Regions from separate parts of the Frondihabitans sp. GW821-FHT04F02 genome, predicted to be linked through region 2. Evidence: predicted binding sites of a transcription regulator. Region 2 holds the regulator's gene; each other region holds the start of a gene.
The links. The regulator LexA, encoded in region 2, represses DNA repair genes until DNA is damaged. The targets are predictions, from matches to a motif close to TCGAACANNTGTTCGA.
Positions count from the first base shown of each region.

Region 1: a site for LexA is predicted at 4,834-4,849, ahead of AC07TY_RS03350 (hotdog fold thioesterase). Genes of this name have one in related genera too.
Region 3: a site for LexA is predicted at 1,038-1,053, ahead of AC07TY_RS02185 (DNA polymerase III subunit alpha). Genes of this name have one in related genera too.

Region 1 covers NZ_JBWKSZ010000001.1:706,939-713,543, forward strand. The annotation lists gene AC07TY_RS03320 (glutamate synthase subunit beta) at 1-577, shown strand, start outside; gene pyk (pyruvate kinase) at 665-2,110, shown strand; gene AC07TY_RS03330 (hypothetical protein) at 2,282-2,911, shown strand; gene AC07TY_RS03335 (cold-shock protein) at 3,014-3,217, opposite strand; tRNA gene AC07TY_RS03340 (tRNA-Leu) at 3,479-3,560, shown strand; gene AC07TY_RS03345 (ANTAR domain-containing response regulator) at 3,683-4,288, shown strand; gene AC07TY_RS03350 (hotdog fold thioesterase) at 4,434-4,778, opposite strand; gene polA (DNA polymerase I) at 4,928-6,605, shown strand, end outside.
Region 2 covers NZ_JBWKSZ010000007.1:143,035-149,639, forward strand. The annotation lists gene miaA (tRNA (adenosine(37)-N6)-dimethylallyltransferase MiaA) at 1-625, shown strand, start outside; gene dapF (diaminopimelate epimerase) at 622-1,518, shown strand; gene AC07TY_RS17170 (class I SAM-dependent methyltransferase) at 2,233-2,844, opposite strand; gene hflX (GTPase HflX) at 2,886-4,415, shown strand; gene lexA (transcriptional repressor LexA) at 4,498-5,187, opposite strand; gene AC07TY_RS17185 (LysM peptidoglycan-binding domain-containing protein) at 5,465-5,833, shown strand; gene AC07TY_RS17190 (histidinol-phosphate transaminase) at 6,106-6,605, shown strand, end outside.
Region 3 covers NZ_JBWKSZ010000001.1:452,318-458,922, reverse strand. The annotation lists gene AC07TY_RS02190 (glucose-6-phosphate dehydrogenase) at 1-764, opposite strand, end outside; gene AC07TY_RS02185 (DNA polymerase III subunit alpha) at 1,068-4,565, shown strand; gene AC07TY_RS02180 (glutathione S-transferase family protein) at 4,795-5,832, shown strand; gene AC07TY_RS02175 (TraR/DksA family transcriptional regulator) at 5,829-6,296, shown strand; gene AC07TY_RS02170 (TetR/AcrR family transcriptional regulator) at 6,304-6,605, opposite strand, start outside.

The sequences.
Region 1 (6,605 bases), on a different contig from region 2:
CGCCGACTGCATCGGCACCGCGCACCGCCAGGGCGCGCTGAGCGTCACGAACCTGGCCATCGGCACGCAGCCGCCCGCGGAGCGCCCCGACAGCCAGCCGTGGCCCACGCAGCCGACGCTGTTCGAGGTCTCCAGCGCCCACGAGGAAGGCGGGGAGCGCATGTTCCTCGCCTCCACCGTCGAGTTCCTGTCGAACGAGGTCGGAGAGGTCCGCGCCATCCGCGTCGCCGAGACCGAGTTCATCGACGGCCGCCGCGTGCCGAAGTCGGGCACGGAGCGCGAGATCCCCGCCGACCTCGTCCTGCTCGCCCTGGGCTTCACCGGCCCCGAGAGCGACGCGCTGGAGAGCCAGCTCGGCCTCCCGATCGACGGTCGCGGCAACGTCCAGCGCGACGGATCGTACGAGACCAGCCAGCCGGGCGTGTTCGTGACCGGCGACGCCGGCCGCGGCCAGTCGCTCATCGTCTGGGCCATCGCCGAGGGCCGTGCCACCGCCGCCGCGGTCGACAAGTACCTCGAGGGTGCGACCTCGCTGCCCTCGCCCGTCAAGCCGACCGACCGGGCTCTGTCCCTGTAGGTCACCGCTCTGACACCCGCTGGTTAGATTCCACCCCCTCGCCGGGAATAGGGTGGATAGCGAAATCACCCCCCAACGAAGGAAAAGATGAGACGAGCAAAGATCGTCGCGACCCTCGGGCCCGCGACGTCGAGCTATGAAGACATCCGAGCGATCATCGATGCGGGCGTCGACGTCGCGCGGATGAACCTCAGCCACGGAACGTACGACGTCCACCAGGGGGTGTACGAGAACGTTCGCAAGGCAGCGGCCGACTCCGGACGCGCCGTCGCGGTCCTCGTCGACCTCCAGGGCCCGAAGATCCGTCTCGGCAAGTTCTCCGACGGCCCGCACGAGCTCGCGGTCGGCGACATCTTCAAGATCACGACCGAAGAGATCCTCGGCACGAAGGAGATCTGCGGCACGACGTTCAAGGGCCTTCCGCAAGACGTCTCCGCTGGCGACCCCCTCCTGATCGACGACGGCCGCGTCAAGCTGCGCGTGCTCGACACCGACGGCACCGTCGTCACTACCGAGGTCGTCGTGGCCGGCACCGTCTCGAACAACAAGGGCATCAACCTGCCCGGCGTCGCGGTCAACGTGCCCGCCCTCTCCGAGAAAGACGAGGCCGACCTTCGCTGGGGCCTCCAGCTCGGCGCCGACTTCATCGCCCTCTCCTTCGTCCGCAACGCCGACGACATCGACCGCGTGAACGTGATCATGGGGGAGGAGGGCCGCAAGGTCCCCGTCTACGCCAAGATCGAGAAGCCGCAGGCCGTCGACAACCTCGAGGCCATCATCGACGCGTTCGACGGCATCATGGTCGCGCGTGGCGACCTGGGCGTCGAACTGCCCCTCGAGGCCGTGCCGATCGTCCAGAAGCACGCGATCGAGCTCTCACGCCGCATGGCCAAGCCGGTCATCGTCGCGACGCAGATGCTCGAGTCGATGATCTCGTCGCCGATCCCGACCCGTGCCGAGACGTCCGACGTCGCGAACGCGGTGCTCGACGGCGCCGACGCGGTCATGCTCTCGGGCGAGACCAGCGTCGGGGAGTTCCCCGTCATCACGGTGCAGACCATGGCCCGCATCGTCTCCTCGACCGAAGAGCACGGCCTCGAGCGCATCCCCGAGCTGGGCACCAAGCCCCGCACGCTGGGCGGAGCCATCACGCTCGCCGCGGCCGAGGTCGCCGAATTCGTCCAGGCCTCGTACGTCTGCGTCTTCACCGAGGGCGGCGACACGGTGCGCCGCATGGCCCGCCTGCGCCACTCGATCCCGATCGTGGCCTTCACGACCGACGAGGCGATCCGCCGCCGCATCGCGATGAGCTGGGGCGCCCAGGCGTACGTGGTCGAGCCGGTCACGCACACCGACGCCATGTTCAGCCAGGTCGACGACGTCCTCCTCGGCAACGGCCTCGCCCAGGCCGGTGACAAGGTCATCGTGATCTCCGGCTCCCCTCCCGGAATCTCGGGATCGACGAACGACCTCCGCGTGCATCGCGTCGGAGACGCTCACAACGAGGCCGCGCCGGCGTACGCCCGCAGCTAGCGGTCATCCGCTCAGCCGAAGGCCCGTGCCCCTCGGGGTGCGGGCCTTCGCCGTGCCCGGAGGCGGTGGGGCGGATCCTGCGCCCGATCAGAGATGTCGAGGAGGGCCGCGCCAGCCGTGACCCTCCTGAGATTCGGTCATGGCGCTGGGCCGCGTCGATAGTGTCGGGGCATGGCGATCGACGGCTCGCACCCCGGGTGCTTCACGCACGGCTCGCGGCTCTATGCGGTGCCGACCACGACCGGCCACAGCGTCCCCGACACGCGCGAGAGCTACATCGCCGCCGAGCGGGTACGCCGCACGCGTCGTCGCCCGCGCGTCCACTGGACCGCCATCGCCGGGGGAGTCGCCGGCGGTCTCCTGATCGTCCTGTCGGCCGTCAACAACGCAGGCGTCAGCGACTGGCTCGCCCTTGCGATGATGTTCGCGCTCGGCGGCCTCGTGGGCTTCGCCAGCGCGATCGGCATCCGAGACGCCTTCGTCGGCCGAGCGCCCGAGCCGGTCGTGCTGCGTCTCCCGGCGGTCGAGATCCCCGGTGACGTCGCCCGGCTGGCGCCCGACGACTCGACAGCCGACGAGCTCGCCCTCTGGAGCCTCGTCACTCGCCGCTACCGCGCGGCCAAGGTCGCCGTCGAGAACCTGCCCTTCGAGAACGACCACGGCCTCTTCGTCAGCGGCCCGACCACGGTCGCAGCCCCTCCGTCGACCGAGGCGCTTGCCTCCGCGGAGCTCACCTACATCACGGCCCGTCACGACTTCGAGCCGGTCGCCGAGCTCCTCGGTCTGCCGCTGCCGCGCTGAGCCCCTTCGCAACTGCGGGCGCAGGAACTCGCCACCCGACGCCGAGCACGAAGAAGCCCCGCCGACCGAAGTCGACGGGGCTTCTCGAGTAAGTCGTTCGACTTAGAGAACGCGGATGTTCTCGGCCTGGAGACCCTTGTTGCCCTGAGCGGTCTCGAATTCGACCTTCTGGTTCTCTTCGAGGTTGCGGTAGCCATCGCCGGCGATCGCGGAGAAGTGCGCGAACACGTCAGTGGATCCGTCGTCGGGGGTGATGAAGCCGAAGCCCTTTTCGGAGTTGAACCACTTCACGGTGCCTGTTGCCATTTTTCTTATTCCTTCAATCAGAGGTGTTCGATCCCGTCCATCGAGATCTCTCGTCGCGGTGCTTTTTTGGTCCGCTCCCTCTAAGAACGATGAGACGAAGCGCCTCATCGCGAAGTACAAATGCGTAACACAACAACCAGTGCGGCTCACACTATCGCAGGCTGACCCCCGAACGCGCGGTTTTCGCCCAAGAAGATCCAATGTGACGCCCGTGTCGTCGTGAATCGACCCTTCATGGAAGCCAGTAAGCTTGTCGCCTGCGCGAATGTGGTGGAATTGGCATACACGGGGCACTCAAAATGCTCTGCCTCACGGCTTGCGGGTTCGAGTCCCGCCATTCGCACGACACGAACGACGACGCTCGTGATTCGCGATGGTGCGAACGTCCAGCAGACGCCCCGTGCTCACGCCCTCGTGTGCACCGAAACGGCGCGCCCCCACGAACAGACCGGTAGGATTCATCCCGTGAGTGATCAAGAAGCACCGTCCGCAGCACCCCGTCGCGTCGTCGTCGCCGAAGACGAGTCGCTCATCCGCCTCGACATCGTCGAGATCCTCCGCGACAACGGGTTCGAGGTCGTCGGCGAGGCCGGCGACGGCGAGACCGCCGTGGCTCTGGCCACCGAGCTCCGGCCCGACCTCGTCATCATGGACGTCAAGATGCCCAAGCTCGACGGCATCTCCGCGGCCGAGCAGCTGTCCAAGAACCACATCGCGCCCGTCGTGCTCCTCACGGCCTTCAGCCAGAAGGAGCTCGTCGAGCGGGCCAGCGAGGCTGGGGCTCTGGCCTACGTCGTGAAGCCGTTCACCCCGAACGACCTCCTTCCGGCCATCGAGATCGCCCTCTCGCGCTACACGCAGATCATCACCCTCGAGGCCGAGGTCGCCGACCTGGTCGAGCGCTTCGAGACCCGCAAGCTCGTCGACCGCGCCAAGGGCCTGCTCAACGAGAAGATGGGGCTGACCGAGCCCGAGGCGTTCCGCTGGATCCAGAAGGCGTCGATGGACCGCCGCCTCACGATGCACGACGTGGCGCAGGCCATCATCGAGCAGCTCAGCGTCAAGAAGTAGCAGTCGCGTCACGGACGGCCGGTCCCTTCGGGGGCCGGCCGTTTTCGCGTCCCGCCCAGAAATTCAAGGAGATTTTTGCCTGCGCAGACCCGGATCGGCGCGGATCGCCCCGCCCGGCGAAAAATCTCCTTGAATTTCTGAGGGCCTAGGCGTCGCGGAGGATGTTCGTGATGCGGACGGTCGACAGGCGCCGGCCCTGCTCGTCGGTCATGACGATCTCGTGGGTCGTGAGCGTGCGGCCGAGGTGCAGCGCCGTGCAGGTGCCCGTGACGACCCCCGCCGAGGCGGCCCGGCTGTGCGACGCGTTCAGCTCGATGCCCATGGCGATCCGGCCCTCGCCCGCGTGCACGCTCGCGGCCATCGACCCGAGCGACTCCGCGAGCACGACGTGGGCCCCGCCGTGCAGGATGCCGACCGGCTGGCGGTTGCCCTCGACCGGCATGGTGCCGACGGCTCGGTCGGCGCTCAGCTCGAGGATCTCGATGCCCATCTTCTCGGCCAGCTCGCCGGCGCCGCGACGCTCCAGGAACTCGATTGCGGCAGGGCTGAACGGCTGGTCGGTCACGGTGTCTCCCGGGGTTTCGTCGCGTCAGCTCTCGGGCAAGGACGAGTGTCGGAGGGGGCCGCTAGGCTGACGGGGTGTCGGACGCAGCAAAGCCTACCCTCCTCGTAATCGATGGTCATTCCCTCGCATTCCGGGCCTTCTACGCCCTACCGGTCGACAGCTTCGTCAACCGCGAGGGGCAGCACACGAATGCCATCCACGGCTTCATCTCGATGCTCCTCAACCTGATGAAGAACGAGAAGCCGACCCACCTCGGCGTGGCCTTCGACATCTCGCGCTACTCGTTCCGCACCCGCGAGTACCCCGAGTACAAGGGCACGCGCGATGCGACCCCGGTCGAGTTCGTCGGGCAGATCCCCCTGCTGCAGGAGGCCCTGCACGCCATGGGCATCACGACCATCACCAAAGACGACTTCGAAGCCGACGACATCCTCGCGACGCTCGCCGCCCGCGGCTCGGCAGCCGGCTACACGGTCAAGGTGGTCTCGGGCGACCGAGACGCGATCCAGATGGTCAACGACGACGTCACTCTCCTCTACCCCTCGGCTCGCGGGGTCACCGACCTCACCCGCTACGACCGTGACAAGGTGTTCGAGCGCTACGGCATCGAGCCGCACCAGTACCCCGAGATCGCCGCCCTCGTCGGCGAGACCAGCGACAACCTCATCGGCATCGACAAGGTCGGCGAGAAGACCGCCGTCAAGTGGATCAACCAGTTCGGCTCCCTCGACGAGATCGTCGCGCACCGCGACGAGGTCAAGGGCGTCGTCGGCGACAAGCTCCGCGAGCAGTACGACCGCGCCGTTCGCAACCGCAAGCTCAACCGCCTCGTCACCGACGTCGATCTGCCGGTAGGCCCGGACGACCTCGAGCGCCGCCCCATCGACGTCTCCGCCGTGCGCGAGGTGTTCGACAAGCTGCAGTTCCGCACCCTGCAGGAACGCGTCGTCGCCCTGGCCGACGACTCCGCAGCACCCGCCGAAGCCGAAGCCGTTGCGGCCGGCCCGGCGGCGCCCGTCATCCGCACCCTCATCGACGAGGAGCTCGATCACTGGCTCCGCACTCACGCGGGCGCCGACAAGCCGCCGGTCGGCGTCGCCGTCGAGTACGGCGCCGACGGCACGGTCACGGGCCTCGGCATCGCCGCGCCCGACGACTCCGTGTACGTCCCGTGGGCCGCCGGCCGCGGTGACTACGTCGCCCTCGAGGCCTGGCTCGACACCGAGTCGCCCAAGGTCGTCCACGACTCCAAGCGCGCCTACAAGGCGCTCAAGCGAGCCGGCCTGGAGCTCACCGGCCTCCACGGCGACCCGCGGATCGCGGCCTGGCTGCTGCGCCCCGGCAACCACTCCTTCGTGCTCGCCGACCTCGCCTACGAGCTGCTCGGCGAGCGGATGCCGGTCGCCGACCCCAATCAGCTGGTCCCCGTCGACGAAGCCGGAGGTGTCGCGACCGAGGCCTGGTTCGCGCTCCGCGTCTCCGACGAGCTCGACGAGCTGCTCGACGAGGGCTCCCGCGGCGTGCTCCGCGACATCGAGCTCCCCCTCGTGTCGGTCCTCGGCGACATGGAGCTCACCGGTGTCGCGACCGACCAGCCCGGCCTGCGTGCCCTCTCCGCTCGCCTCGGCGAGTCGGCGGCCAACATCGCCGCCGAGGCGTTCGAGGTCATCGGCCGCGAGGTCAACCTCGGCTCGCCGAAGCAGCTGCAGGAGGTGCTCTTCGAGCAGCTCGACATGCCCAAGACCCGCTCCA
Region 2 (6,605 bases):
CCTGGTCGGCGGGTCCGGGCTCTACGTCTCGGGCGCCGTGTTCGACTTCCGCTTCCCGGGCACGGACGCGGTCGTACGCGAGCGCTACGAGCGGCTGGCTGCCGAGCGGGGGACCCGAGCGGCGTACGACCTCCTGAAGGAGCGTGATCCCGCTGCCGCCCTCGCCATCGGCCCGCACAATGCCCGCCGCATCGTGCGAGCCCTCGAGGTGGGCGAGATCACGGGCGAGCACTTCGCCGTGGGGCTTCCCGAAGACGCCCCGCTCTGGCGTCCTGCCGCGTTTGTCGGGCTCCGCGACGACCGCGACGTGCTGGTGGAGCGCCTCGACGGTCGCGTGGACGACATGTGGCGGCAGGGCCTCCTCGCCGAGGTGGAGGGGCTGCTGGCCGAGGGCCCCGCGCTGGGCGTCACGGCTTCGGGCGCCATCGGCTACGCGCAGGCGATCGCCGAGATTCGCGGCGAGCTGACCGAGACCGAGGCGCGCGACCTCACCAAGCAGCTGACCCGTCGCTACGCCCGACGCCAGGTCAGCTGGTTCAAGCGCTACCCGCGCGTGACCTGGGTCGAGAGCCGTGGCGACCTCGCCAGCGCCGTGTCAGCGGTCGCCGATACACTCACCGGGTGACCACCACCGCCACCATCCCCACCGTCGTCCGCTTCACCAAAGGCCAGGGCACGGGCAACGACTTCGTGCTCTTCGCCGACCCCGACGGAACGTTCGACCTGACGCCCGATCGCATCCGCGCGCTGGCCGACCGTCACTTCGGAGTCGGCGGCGACGGAGTCATCCGTGCCGTCCGCAGCGCCAGCCACCCCGAGGGGGCGGCCACGTTGGCCGAAGAGCCCGAGGCCGAGTGGTTCATGGATTACCACAACGCCGACGGCAGCGTCGCCGAGATGTGCGGCAACGGCATCCGCGTCTTCACCGCCTACCTCCTCGAGCAGGGTCTGGCGACGCTCGAGCCCGGGGAGACCCTGTCGATCGGCACCCGGGCCGGTGTCCGTGACGTCCAGCTGAACCGCGCCGGCTTCCAGGTCGACCTGGGCCGCTGGTCGCTCTCCGACGACCACCCCGAGGTGCGCGCCCGCGACCTCCACGCAGCGCGACCCGGCCTCGGCCTCAGCGTCGGCAACCCGCACGTCGTCGTGGCCCTCGCCTCTGCTGACGAGCTCGCCGGTATCGATCTCACCGTCATCCCCGTCCTCGACCCGGTCCCCACCGCCGGCGCCAACGTCGAGTTCGTCGTCCCGGCCGAGCCGCTCGTCGCAGACGGAGTCGGCCGCATCTCGATGCGCGTCCACGAGCGCGGCTCAGGCGAGACCCTCTCGTGTGGCACGGGCGCGGCCGCGGCCGCCTTGGCCGTCCGGTACTACGCCGGAGACAGCGCGCCCGACCAGTGGCGCGTCGACGTCCCCGGCGGCACGGTCGGCGTCCGCATGTTCGCGACCGAAGACGGCGAGCACGTCTCGCTGAGCGGCCCCGCCGAGCTGGTGTTCACCGGCGAGCTCGCGATCTGACGCGGGGCTGCACACGCCGTTCCGGCTCGATCCCGCCGGCTGCCTGGCGGGGCTGTGCCGCTTCGGCGGGTTCGGCCGGGTCGGGGCGGGCCCGGCGGCGTGGCACCCGCCGTTTCGGCTCGATCCCGCCGGCTGCCTGGCGGGCCTGTGCCGGTTCGGAGGGCTCCGTGGGGTCGGGGTGGCCCCGGCGGCGTCGTACCCGCCGTTTCGGCTCGATCCCGCTGCGATTGCCGCGGGGCTGTGCCGCTTCGACGGGCTCTGTGGGGTCGGGGTGGGCCCCGGCGCCGTCGTACCCGCCGTTCCGGCTCAATCCCGCCGCGGTTGCGGCGGGGCTGCGCCGCTTCGGCGGGCTCTGCTGGGTCGGGGTGGGCCCCGGCGGCGTCGCACCCGCCGTTCCGGTTCGATCCCGCCGCGATTGCCGCGGGGCTGTGCCGCTTCGGAGGGCACGCGCGCCGACACGCAACCCCTCACCGCGGGCGCAGGAACTCGCACCCCGCCACCACCGACCCCACCGGCGCGACCCAGCCACCGCCCACCCCTGGCCTCAGCGCCGCCAACCCGCTAAACTCGCACAATGAAGTTCTTCATCTGAGACCGAAGTCTCCCCGTGCAGTTCCTGCACCAGTTCGTATCAAGCGAACAGTCCCGACCGCGACACTCGGCGCGTCAGGCTAGCAAGTCGTCAGGCCAGCAGCTCGTCACGCCAGCGCCTCGTCAGGCCAGCCGCGTAGCCCGCAAGATCCGGTAGCCCTTCGACGTCGAATCCCGCTCGATCTCCACGACCGGGCCGAGTTCGTCGGCGATCCAGCGCTGGAGCGAGTCGGCTCCGAGGTTCTTCGCGACGACGAGGTACGCCTCCATGTCGATGCCGAGACGCGGCAGCCACGCCGACAGGATGTCGTGCAAGGTCTGCTTGCCGACCCGGATCGGCGGGTTCGACCAGATCCCGTCGAAGACGAGGTCGTCGGGCACGTCGCCCGGCAGCACGGCGTGCACGTTCGTCAGCCCGGCCCGCTTCGCGTTCTCGCGGAGAAGCTCGAGTACACGCTCGTTCACGTCGACGGCCCATACCTCGGCTTCGGGCGAGCGCAGCGCGAGCGTGAGAGCGATCGGCCCCCATCCACAACCCACATCCAAGAAAGTGCCGTCGCGCGGTGGCGTCGGCATGGATCCGAGAAGCACTGCGGTGCCCGGATCGATCCGCCCCGGACTGAAGACGCCCGCGGCGGTCGCCAGAGAGAGTTCGCGCCCGGCGAGCTCGACCGTGATCTCACGCGGTCGGAGCTCACTCGACGGCTGCGATGAGAAGTAGTGCTCGCTGGCCATCCCCACAGATTATCGAACCTGAAAGGTCTAATGTGACTGCAATGACTGAGCACACCAGCACCGATGCGCCGCGCGAGGAGAGCGACGACGTCGTCGACCGCATCCTGAGCAACGCGTCGTCGAGGGCTGGTCTGAGCGTGTTCGCTCCGGCCCAGGCGATCCAGACCGAAGGGCTCTCCGGTGCGGGCACCAGCCGCGACGAGAGCTTCGACGGCGAGCAGCTCGACGTCGCCGACCGCCAGGCGCTCCGGCGTGTGGCCGGTCTGTCGACCGAGCTCGAAGACGTCACCGAGGTTGAGTACCGACAGCTGCGGCTCGAGAACGTCGTGCTGATCGGCGTGTACTCCCAGGGGTCGCTCCAGGACGCCGAGAACTCGATCCGCGAGCTCGCCGCCCTGGCCGAGACCGCGGGCGCCGTCGTGCTCGACGGCCTCCTGCAGCGCCGGCCGAACCCCGACCCGTCGACGTACCTCGGATCGGGCAAGGCGCTCGAGCTGAAGGCCACTGTGCAGGCACTCGGTGCCGACACCGTGATCGCCGACACCGAGCTGGCACCGAGCCAGCGTCGTGCGCTCGAAGACGTGGTGAAGGTCAAGGTGATCGACCGGACGGCCGTGATCCTCGACATCTTCAGCCAGCACGCCAAGAGCCGCGAGGGCAAGGCGCAGGTCGAGCTCGCGCAGCTCGAGTACCTCCTCCCGAGGCTCCGCGGCTGGGGCGAGTCGATGTCGCGCCAGGCCGGTGGCCAGGTCGGCGCCGGCAACGGAATGGGCTCGCGCGGTCCGGGTGAGACGAAGATCGAGCTCGATCGACGCCGGATCCACACCCGGATGGCGATCCTGCGCAAGAAGATCAAGGAGATGAAGCCGGCACGCGAGGCGAAGCGGGCCAACCGCACGCGCAACGCGGTCCCGAGCGTCGCGATCGCCGGCTACACCAACGCCGGCAAGTCGAGCCTGCTCAACCGGATGACTCGCACCGGAGTCCTGGTCGAGAACGCCCTGTTCGCGACCCTCGACACCACCGTGCGCAAGTCGCTGACCGACGACGGCCGTCCGTTCACGTACGCCGACACGGTCGGCTTCGTGCGCAACCTGCCGCATCAGCTGGTCGAGGCCTTCCGCTCGACGCTCGAGGAGGTCCACGACAGCGACATCATCGTGCACGTCGTCGACGGCTCGCACCCCGACCCGGCTGCGCAGCTGGCGACGGTCCGCGAGGTCATCTCGGAGGTCGACGGGCGAGACATCCCCGAGGTCGTCGTCTTCAACAAGAGCGACCTGGTCGACGAGAGCCAGCGGCTCGTGCTGCGCGGGATGGTGCCCGACGCGATCTTCGTGTCGGCCCGCACCGGCGAGGGCATCGACGAGCTGCGTGCCACGCTCGCGGAGCTCCTGCCGCGGCCCGAGGTCGAGCTCGATCTGCTGGTCCCGTACGACCGAGGCGAGGTCATCGCGCGGATCCACGAGATCGGCACGGTCGTCGACGTCGAGTACCTCCCCGAGGGCACGCGCGTCACGGCCAAGGTCTACCCGCAGGACGCAGCGCCCCTGCGCGAGTTCGCCAACTGAGACGCACCCCTCACACCCGAATGGCCGCAGGAACTTCCTGCGGCCATTCGGCATTCTCGGGCGGCTTCGCCCCGTCGGGCCCCTAGAGAGACCGCAGGACGGCGACGACCTTGCCGAGGATCTGCGCGTGGTCGCCCATGATCGGCTCGAAGTTGGAGTTGCGCGGGAGCAGCCAGGTGTGACCGTCGCGCTGCCGGAACACCTTCACCGTCGCCTCGTCGTCGAGCATCGCCGCGACGATCTCGCCGTTCTCGGCGTTGCCCTGCTGACGGACGACGACCCAGTCGCCGTCGCAGATGGCGGCGTCGATCATGGACTCGCCGACGACCTTGAGCATGAACAGCTCGCCCTTGCCCACGAGGGTGCGGGGGAGGGGCATGACGTCTTCGACCTGCTGCTCGGCGGTGATCGGGATGCCTGCGGCGATGCGTCCGACCAGGGGCACGCGAGCGGTCACGTTGTCGTCATCGTCGTAGCGGACGATCGTCGGCTCGGGGACCACCTTGTCGGGGTCCTCGAGGAGCACCTCGAGAGCGCGGGGCCGGTTGGGGTCGCGGCGGATCGCACCGGCGAGCTCGAGCTGGTTGAGCTGGTGAGTGACGCTGGAGAGGGAGGCGAGGCCGACGGCGTCGCCGATCTCGCGCATGCTCGGCGGATAGCCGCGGCTGGCGATCGAGGCGCGGATGGCCGTCAGGATCAGGTTCTGCTTCGCCGTCAGGGGCTTTCGGGCACGGGGATCGGGCCCAGCCTCTGTAGTCGTTGCCTCGGGCACGCGCCCACCTCTCTCGAATGTCGGTGGCTGCTGTTCTACTGATCCCACCGATCGAAACTGTATCCGGTCGAAATGAGCAGAACAAACACATGTTCGAGTGTGTCGCGTGGTTTTTCTGCGATTTTCGGCTAGAGCCTCTTGAAATCGGTGTTAATCGAAGATATGTTCGGAAGTGTTCTTCGGAACACCTCTTCGTGTCAGGCGGCCCCGGCCGGCGGCCTGGCACGAAGACCACAGCCAAGTCGTCTCGACAGAATCGACAAGAGAGGTACGCATCATGAGCGCAACGATCACCGCCTTCCCCACGGCAGCTCCCGCGACCCGCACCGCATCCGTCTCCCACCTCCGCATCACCGCTCGGGGTCGCGTCGTCCTCACGATCGCCGTCCTCCTCGCCGCCGTCGCGATCATCGCCGGCTTCGTTCTGACGGGCGGCGGCGCGGTCGCCACCGGCCAAGCGGGCGACGTCCATTTCGACCACGTCACCGTGGCGGCTGGTGAGACGCTCTGGCAGGTCGCCGAAGATGTGGCCCCGACTGCCGATCCGCGTGACGTCATCTCCGACATCGTCTCGCTCAACAACCTGTCGAGCACGCAGGTCATGCCGGGGCAGTCGCTCGCGATCCCGACCAAGTATTCGAACTAGGCAGCTCGAACCAGGCAGCATCACCTCGCTCGCACCGTCGCCCGGCGCCGTCCCGCACTCGCGGGGCGGCGCTTCTGCGCGCGTGCTGTGCTTGGCGGGGCTTCGCAAGGATCTCGGCGGCAGCGATCCTTCATGAGCGCACGCCGCGCCGTGCAGTTCCTTGCAGCGCGTGCAACTCGCTCTCGAATGCCTTGTGAGCGAGCACCTCGTCCTCGTCTAAGGACACCCGGTACCGGGCGCAATACATGTCGCGACCCCCGTAAAATAGCCTCGTGGCCATTTCTCTCGACGACCTGCCCCTCCGCGACGACCTCCGTGGTCAGTCGCCTTACGGCGCCCCTCAGAAGAAGGTGCGCGTCGCGCTGAACGTCAACGAGAACACGCATCCCATCCCGGAAGACGTGGCGCGAGACATCGTCGAGTCGGTCGCGGCCGCCGTGCTCGAGGTCAATCGCTACCCCGACCGCGAGTTCACGACTCTGCGCGATTCCCTCGCCGCGTACCTCGGCCACGGCCTGACCGCCGACCAGATCTGGGCGGCGAACGGCTCGAACGAGGTCATCCAGCAGATTCTGCAGGCGTTCGGCGGCCCTGGTCGTCGTGTGCTCGGCTTCCCGCCCACCTATTCCATGCACTCGATCATCACGCGAGGCGTCGGCTCCGAGTGGGTCGAGGGCGTGCGCGACGCCGATTTCACGCTCTCGCCCGAGACGGTCCGCGCCGAGATCGAGCGCACCGACCCCGACGTCGTCTTCCTCTGCGCGCCGAACAA
Region 3 (6,605 bases), on a different contig from region 2:
CGCAGGACGCGGGCGATCTCGCTGCGGAGCTCGACGGCGTCGATCGACGACGGGGCGTCCATCGCGATGACGGCGAGCACCTGCAGGAGGTGGCTCTGGATCATGTCGACGAGAGCGCCGGCCTTGTCGTAGTACTGGGCGCGACCCTCGAGGCCGAGGACCTCGTCGTAGAAGATCTCGACCTTCTCGATGTTGTCGCTGTTCCAGACCGGCTCGAAGAGGCGGTTGGCGAAGCGGAGGCCGATCATGTTCAGCACGGTCGAGCGGCCGAGGAAGTGGTCGGTGCGGTGGATGCGCTCCTCCGGGATCACCTTGAGGAGCTCCTCGTTCAGCTCGCGAGCACCCTGCTCGTCGCTGCCGAAGGGCTTCTCGAGGGCCAGCCGGAGGCCGTCGGGCACGTCGATCTCCTCGAGGGCCTTGATGACCTTCGTCGAGATGGCCGGCGGGAGCGCGAAGTACATGACCGGCTCGCCCTCGGAGGCCGCGAAGAGCTTCTTCAGGTGCTCGGGGTCGGTCGGGTCGCCCTGGATGTACTCGCTCGAGGCGAGGGTCTTCTTGGCGAGCTCCGAGCCGGCATCGCCGTTGAAGGCCGTCTTGACGACGTCGTCCCATTCTTCGGGGCTGCGCTCGCTGCGGCCGGTGCCGATCAGCTTCACGTCGACGCCGCGGTCGCTCTTGAGCAGGCTCGCGAGGCCGGGGAGGAGGAGGCGCTCGGTGAGGTCACCGGAAGCGCCGAGGATGATGAGGGTGCTCGTCTCCGCCATCAGACGGTCTGCTCGGAGCGAGTCGCGGCGCTGGAAGGCGCAGTGCGGGTGGTCATGGACTTCCTTTCGAGGTGAACCTAGCTGTGGTCCACGTGGCTCAACACACCGGACCGGCAGGCATTCCCATGAGGTTCGAGGATGCGAGAGAAGGGGCACGGGCGCGAGTGGCCACGATGCCACCATCAACCGTACTGCTCTGCGGCGACTCCGGTACGCACCTGACCAGCCCTGTGGAAACCCCTCTCCCGCCGCCTGGCGAATGACCTACACTGTTCGAACACACGTTCGAACAAGAGGGCGGCCATGAGCTTCACGCACCTGCACGTCGCCTCGGCGTTCAGCGCCCACTACGGCACTGCGCAGCCGGGCCACCTCGCCGCTCAGGCCGCCTCGAACGGCGCCGACGCAGCGGCGATCACCGACCGCGACGGCCTCTACGGAGCGATCCGCCACGTCGGCGCGTGCCGCGCGCTCGGCATCGATCCCATCGTCGGCGTCGAGCTGGGCGTATCGACCCCCTCCTCCGACGACCACGACAGCCCAGGGCGGCATCCCGCAGGGCAGCGCCCCGCAGGGCAGCATCCCGCCGGACCTCCTAGCGGCTCCCCGCCCATCGCCGCCGACGCCGACCGCGTCGTGTTCCTCGCCCACGGCGGCGGCGCCGTCGGGGTCGGCCCGGGCGCCGGCTGGGCCTCCCTCTGCCGCCTCATCAGCGCGGCTCACGGCCGCGCCACACGCAAGGTCAACGGCAGCGCGAACAGCGTGGCGACGATCCCCCGCGCCCGGGTCCGCGCCTTCCTGATGGGCGACGACGGCCCCACCGGCACGGTGCTGCTCGGCCCCGACTCCGACGTCGGACGAGCTGTGGCGCACGGCGCGCACGGCCGGGCGGCCGCACTGCTCGAGGCCTGGAAGGCGGAGGTGCCCGGCGGCGTCGCCATCGAGGTCGTCTGCCACCTCACCGAGCCGGGCGAGAGCCGCAGCCTGCGCCACGCCGCGCGGATGCTCGAGCTCGCCGACGCCGGGCGAGTTCCTGCGGTGCTCACCAATGCCGTGCGCTACCGCGAGCCCGACGAGGCCCTCACCGCCGACGTGCTCGACGCCGCCGGGCACCTCGCGGCGCTCGGCAGCTTCGAGCCGCAGCCCAACGCCCAGGCCTTCCTCAAGACCCCCGACGCGATGCGCACGCTCGCCCGGATGATCGCCGACGCGTCGTCGCTCGACCGCCGCGCGGCCGAGGAGATGCTCGCCGCCACCGAGGAGCTCGCCGACCGGTGTCGGCTCGACCCCGACGTCGACCTCGGCTGGCGTCGCGCGAAGGTGCCCGAGCTGTCGGCGATCGGCGTCGAGGGCGACCCCGACCAGGTGCTGTGGCGGCGGGCCGAGGCCGGGGTGACCGAGCGCTTCGGCGACGCGTCGATGGCCAAGCGCGAGCAGATCGAGCGGCGCATGCGCGACGAGCTCGAGACGATCACCTCGTTCGGCTTCGCCGGGTACTTCCTGACCGTCGCCGACGTCTCGGCGATGATGCGCGACATGCGGGTGCGGAACGCCGCGCGCGGCTCGGGCGCCGGCAGCCTCGTCACCTACCTGCTCCGGATCTCGAACGTCGACCCGCTCGAGCACGACCTGCTGTTCGAGAGGTTCCTCGGCAACAAGCGCGAGACGCTGCCCGACATCGACATCGACGTCGAGTCGGCCCGGAGGCACGAGGTGTACCGGGCGATCTTCGACCGCTACGGCAGCAACCGCGTCACGCTGATGTCGATGCAGTCGACCTACCGCGGGCGCGGCGCCGTCCGCGACGCCGGGCTGGCGCTGGGACTCGACGAAGACCAGATCGATCTCGTCGCGAACAACGTCTGGCGCTCGAACGCCCGCGACATGCGCAAGGCTCTCACGGAGAAACCCGAGCTCCGCCAGATCGCCGACCTCGTCAAGACCAACGCCCAGATCGACCTGCTGGTCGACCTCACCGAGCGGCTCGACCGACTCCCCCGCCACATCTCGATGCACCCGTGCGGGGTGATCCTGGGCAATTCCGACCTGCTCAGCATGACTCCGGTGCAGCCGAGCGGCATGGGCCTGCCGATGAGCCAGTTCGACAAGCACGACATGAACGACGCCGGCCTGCTCAAGCTCGACGTGCTCGGCGTGCGCATGCAGTCGTCGATGGCCTTCGCCCTCGGCGAGATCGAGCGGCTGAACGGTCCGCGCACCGCCCTCGCCGGCGCCCTGCCGATCGACGCGCCCTATGTGAACCGCCAGGGGCGGATCGAGCTCGACGCGATCCCCCACGACGACGAGCCGACGTACGAGGCGATCCGCACCACGCACACGCTCGGCATGTTCCAGATCGAGAGCCCGGGCCAGCGCGAGCTGATCGGCAAGATGCAGCCCGACCAGTACGAAGACCTCATCGCCGACATCTCGCTGTTCCGCCCCGGCCCGATGAAGGGCAACATGGTCGCGCCCTACCTCGACACCAAGCACGGGTTCCAGAAGCCCGACTACATCCATCCGACCTTCGCGCCCTTCCTCCAGGACAGCTACGGGGTCGTGATCTACCACGAGCACGTGCTGCGGATCCTCAACGCGACCATGGGCATCTCGCTCGCCGAGGCCGACGAGATGCGCCGGCAGATGGAGAAGCGCGCCGACCTCGAGGACGAGTTCCGCAGCAAGACCGCCGCGAACGTCGACGAGCACGGCAGACGGCGCTACACCGACAAAGAGATCGACCGGATCTGGGGCGTGCTGAAGGGCTTCGGGTCGTTCGGGTTCTGCAAGGCGCACGGTGCGGCGTTCGCCCTGCCGACCTACCAGACGGCGTGGCTGAAGACGCACTACCCGGCGGAGTTCCTGGCAGGCATCCTCACCCACGATCCCGGCATGTACCCGAAGCGGCTGCTGCTCGCCGAGGCGAAGCGGATGGGCGTGCCGGTCCTGCCGCTCGACGTCAACGCGTCGAGCGAGGTCTACCACGTCGAGCGGCTGCGCCCCCCGCGGACGCCCGTCGCGCGCACCTACGCCGGCGACCTCGGCATCCGCCTCTCGCTCCTCGACGTGCAGGGCATCACCGAGCACGAGACCACCCGGATCCTCGAGAACCGCCCGTTCACGTCGATCGCCGACTTCTACCAGCGGGCCACGCCTTCGCGGCGGCTCTTCGAGCGGCTCGGCCAGGTCGGCGCACTCGACTCGCTGGGAGGCGACGGGCGCAACCGGGGCGATGTGATGGCGCGCATCCGGCAGCTGACGAGCCGGGCATCGCGTCCGAAGCCCGCCGACACGATCAACCAGCTCGACTTCGATGTCGACGACTCGGCCTCGGTCCCCACGGGCAGCGCCGAGATGCCGGCGCACGAGCGGATCAGCCGCGAGCTCGACATCCTGTCGATGGAGGTCACCGAGCACGTCATCGAGAGCTACCGGCCCATGCTCGACGACCTCGGGGTGATCCGCGCGGCCGACCTCATCGACAACTGGAACGGCACCACCGTCCTCGTCGCCGGCATCCGCATCGCCACGCAGACGCCGCCGATGCGCAGCGGCAAGCGGGTCGTGTTCATCAGCCTCGACGACGGCTCGGGGTGCTCCGACTCCACCTTCTTCGAGGAGGCCCAGAATCGCGCCGGCTCCCTCCTGTTCGGCACGAAGCTGCTGCTGATCCAGGGGCGCACCCGCCGCACCGGCGAGCGCGGCATCTCTCTCGAGGCCGACAATGCGTGGGATCTCAAGGCGCTGTGGCGCGACTGGCAGGCGACCCGCGCGGCCGCCGGCCACGACGTCCTCACCTGAGCCGACTGCCTGGCGTCCGTGTCGCCCTGTCGGCCACGTCGTTCGTGTCGACCACGTCGTTCGTGTCGTTCGTGTCGTTCGTGCAGTCCTTATGGAAGGACACCCTGCCCGCTCACAAGGAGAACCACGCCGCCGCGCACGCCCCACAAGGAGAATCCCCGCCGCACGCCCGCCCCGCAAGGATGCCTACCTCGCAGATCCTTCCGAAGCCGCGCGTAGGGTGAGCCGCATGAGCGACAGCAGCACGGCCAGCACCGACGAACCCGGCACCTACGTCACCCCGGGCCAGGAGTACACCCGCGACACCAACTACATCGAGGACCGCATCACGAAGGACGCCGTCGACGGCTGGCCGGTCGAGGCCGGCCGCTATCGCCTCGTCGCCGCCCGGGCCTGCCCGTGGGCGAACCGCTCCGTCATCTCGAGGAGGCTTCTCGGCCTGGAGGACGCGATCTCGCTCGGCCTCCCCGGCCCGACGCATGACGCCCGCTCCTGGACGTTCGACCTCGACCCTGACGGACGCGACCCGGTGCTCGGCATCGAGCGCCTGAAGGACGCCTTCGAGAAGCGGACGCCCGGCTACCCGCGCGGCATCACGGTGCCGGCCATCGTCGACGTTCCGACCGGCAAGGTCGTCACCAACAACTTCCCGCAGATCACGCTCGACCTCGCCACGGAGTGGACCGACTTTCAGCGCGACGGCGCACCCGACCTCTACCCCGACGGGAAGCGCGACGAGATCGACGACGTCGCCGAGGTCGTCTTCCGCGACGTCAACAACGGCGTGTACCGCGCCGGCTTCGCCGGGTCGCAGGGCAGCTACGAGCGCGCCTACACGCGGCTGTTCGACCGGCTCGACTGGCTCGAGCAGCGCCTCGAGACCCAGCGGTACCTGGTCGGCGACACGATCACCGAGGTGGACATCCGGCTGTTCACTACCCTCGCCCGGTTCGACGCGGTGTATCACGGCCACTTCAAGTGCAACCGGAACAAGCTGACCGAGATGCCGGTGCTCTGGGCCTACGCGCGCGATCTGTTCCAGACGCCCGGGTTCGGCGACACCATCGACTTCGAGCAGATCAAGAAGCACTACTACATCGTCCACAGCGACATCAATCCGACGGGGATCGTCCCGGCCGGCCCGGATCCGCGCGGGTGGCTGCGACCTCACGGCCGCGACGAGCTGGGCGGGCGCCCGTTCGGCGACGGGACTCCGCCTCCGCCGCCACGCCCCGGCGAAGAGGTCCCTCCGATCCTCGCCGCGTGACCGCCCGCGACGACGAGGCGGCGGGCGACAGCCACTCGGCAGACGGCAGCCGCTCGGCACACGACGGCCAGAGGGCTCACGTCGGCCGCTCGGCACACGTGGGCCGCTCGGCACACGACAGCGAGGCGTCCCCCGACGTGCAGGCCCGCCTCGAGGGCATCCGCGCCGACGCACGACGCCTCGCCGACCGTCTCCTGCTCGACATGGAGGCCGTCTCCGACGCCCGCGAGTCGTCGAACGTCGACGACGAGCACGACCCGGAGGGCGCGACGATCGCATTCGAGCGCTCGCAGCTCGAGGCGATCCGAAAGTCGACCCTCGAGCGCATGGCAGCCGCCGACGCCGCCCTCGCACGACTCGCCGCCGGAACCTACGGCGTCTGCGAGGTCTGCGGCCGCCCCATCGCACCGGCCCGTCTCGAGGCCCGGCCCACGGCCACCCGGTGCATCGAGCACGCCGTCTAGAACGGAGCTACCGCAGCCCCACCCGGCCGAGCTCCTCGTCGAGGAACGCCTCGAACCACGCGTCGCGGTCGGCGACCACGTTCGTGTACTGGCCGAACACCTCGAACGAGAGCCGGCCGAAGAGCGCGGTCCAGATCGCGACCCCCGCGGCGATCGACTCGGCGGGCGCATCCACTGAAGACGACCCAGTCATCGAAGACGACCCAGCCGGCAGAGACGACCGGGCCGGAGACAGCGCCGACGCCAGCTCCTCGAACCCGGGTCGCAGCCGCTCGTTGACCGGCGGCCAGACGACGTCGGGCGACGTGA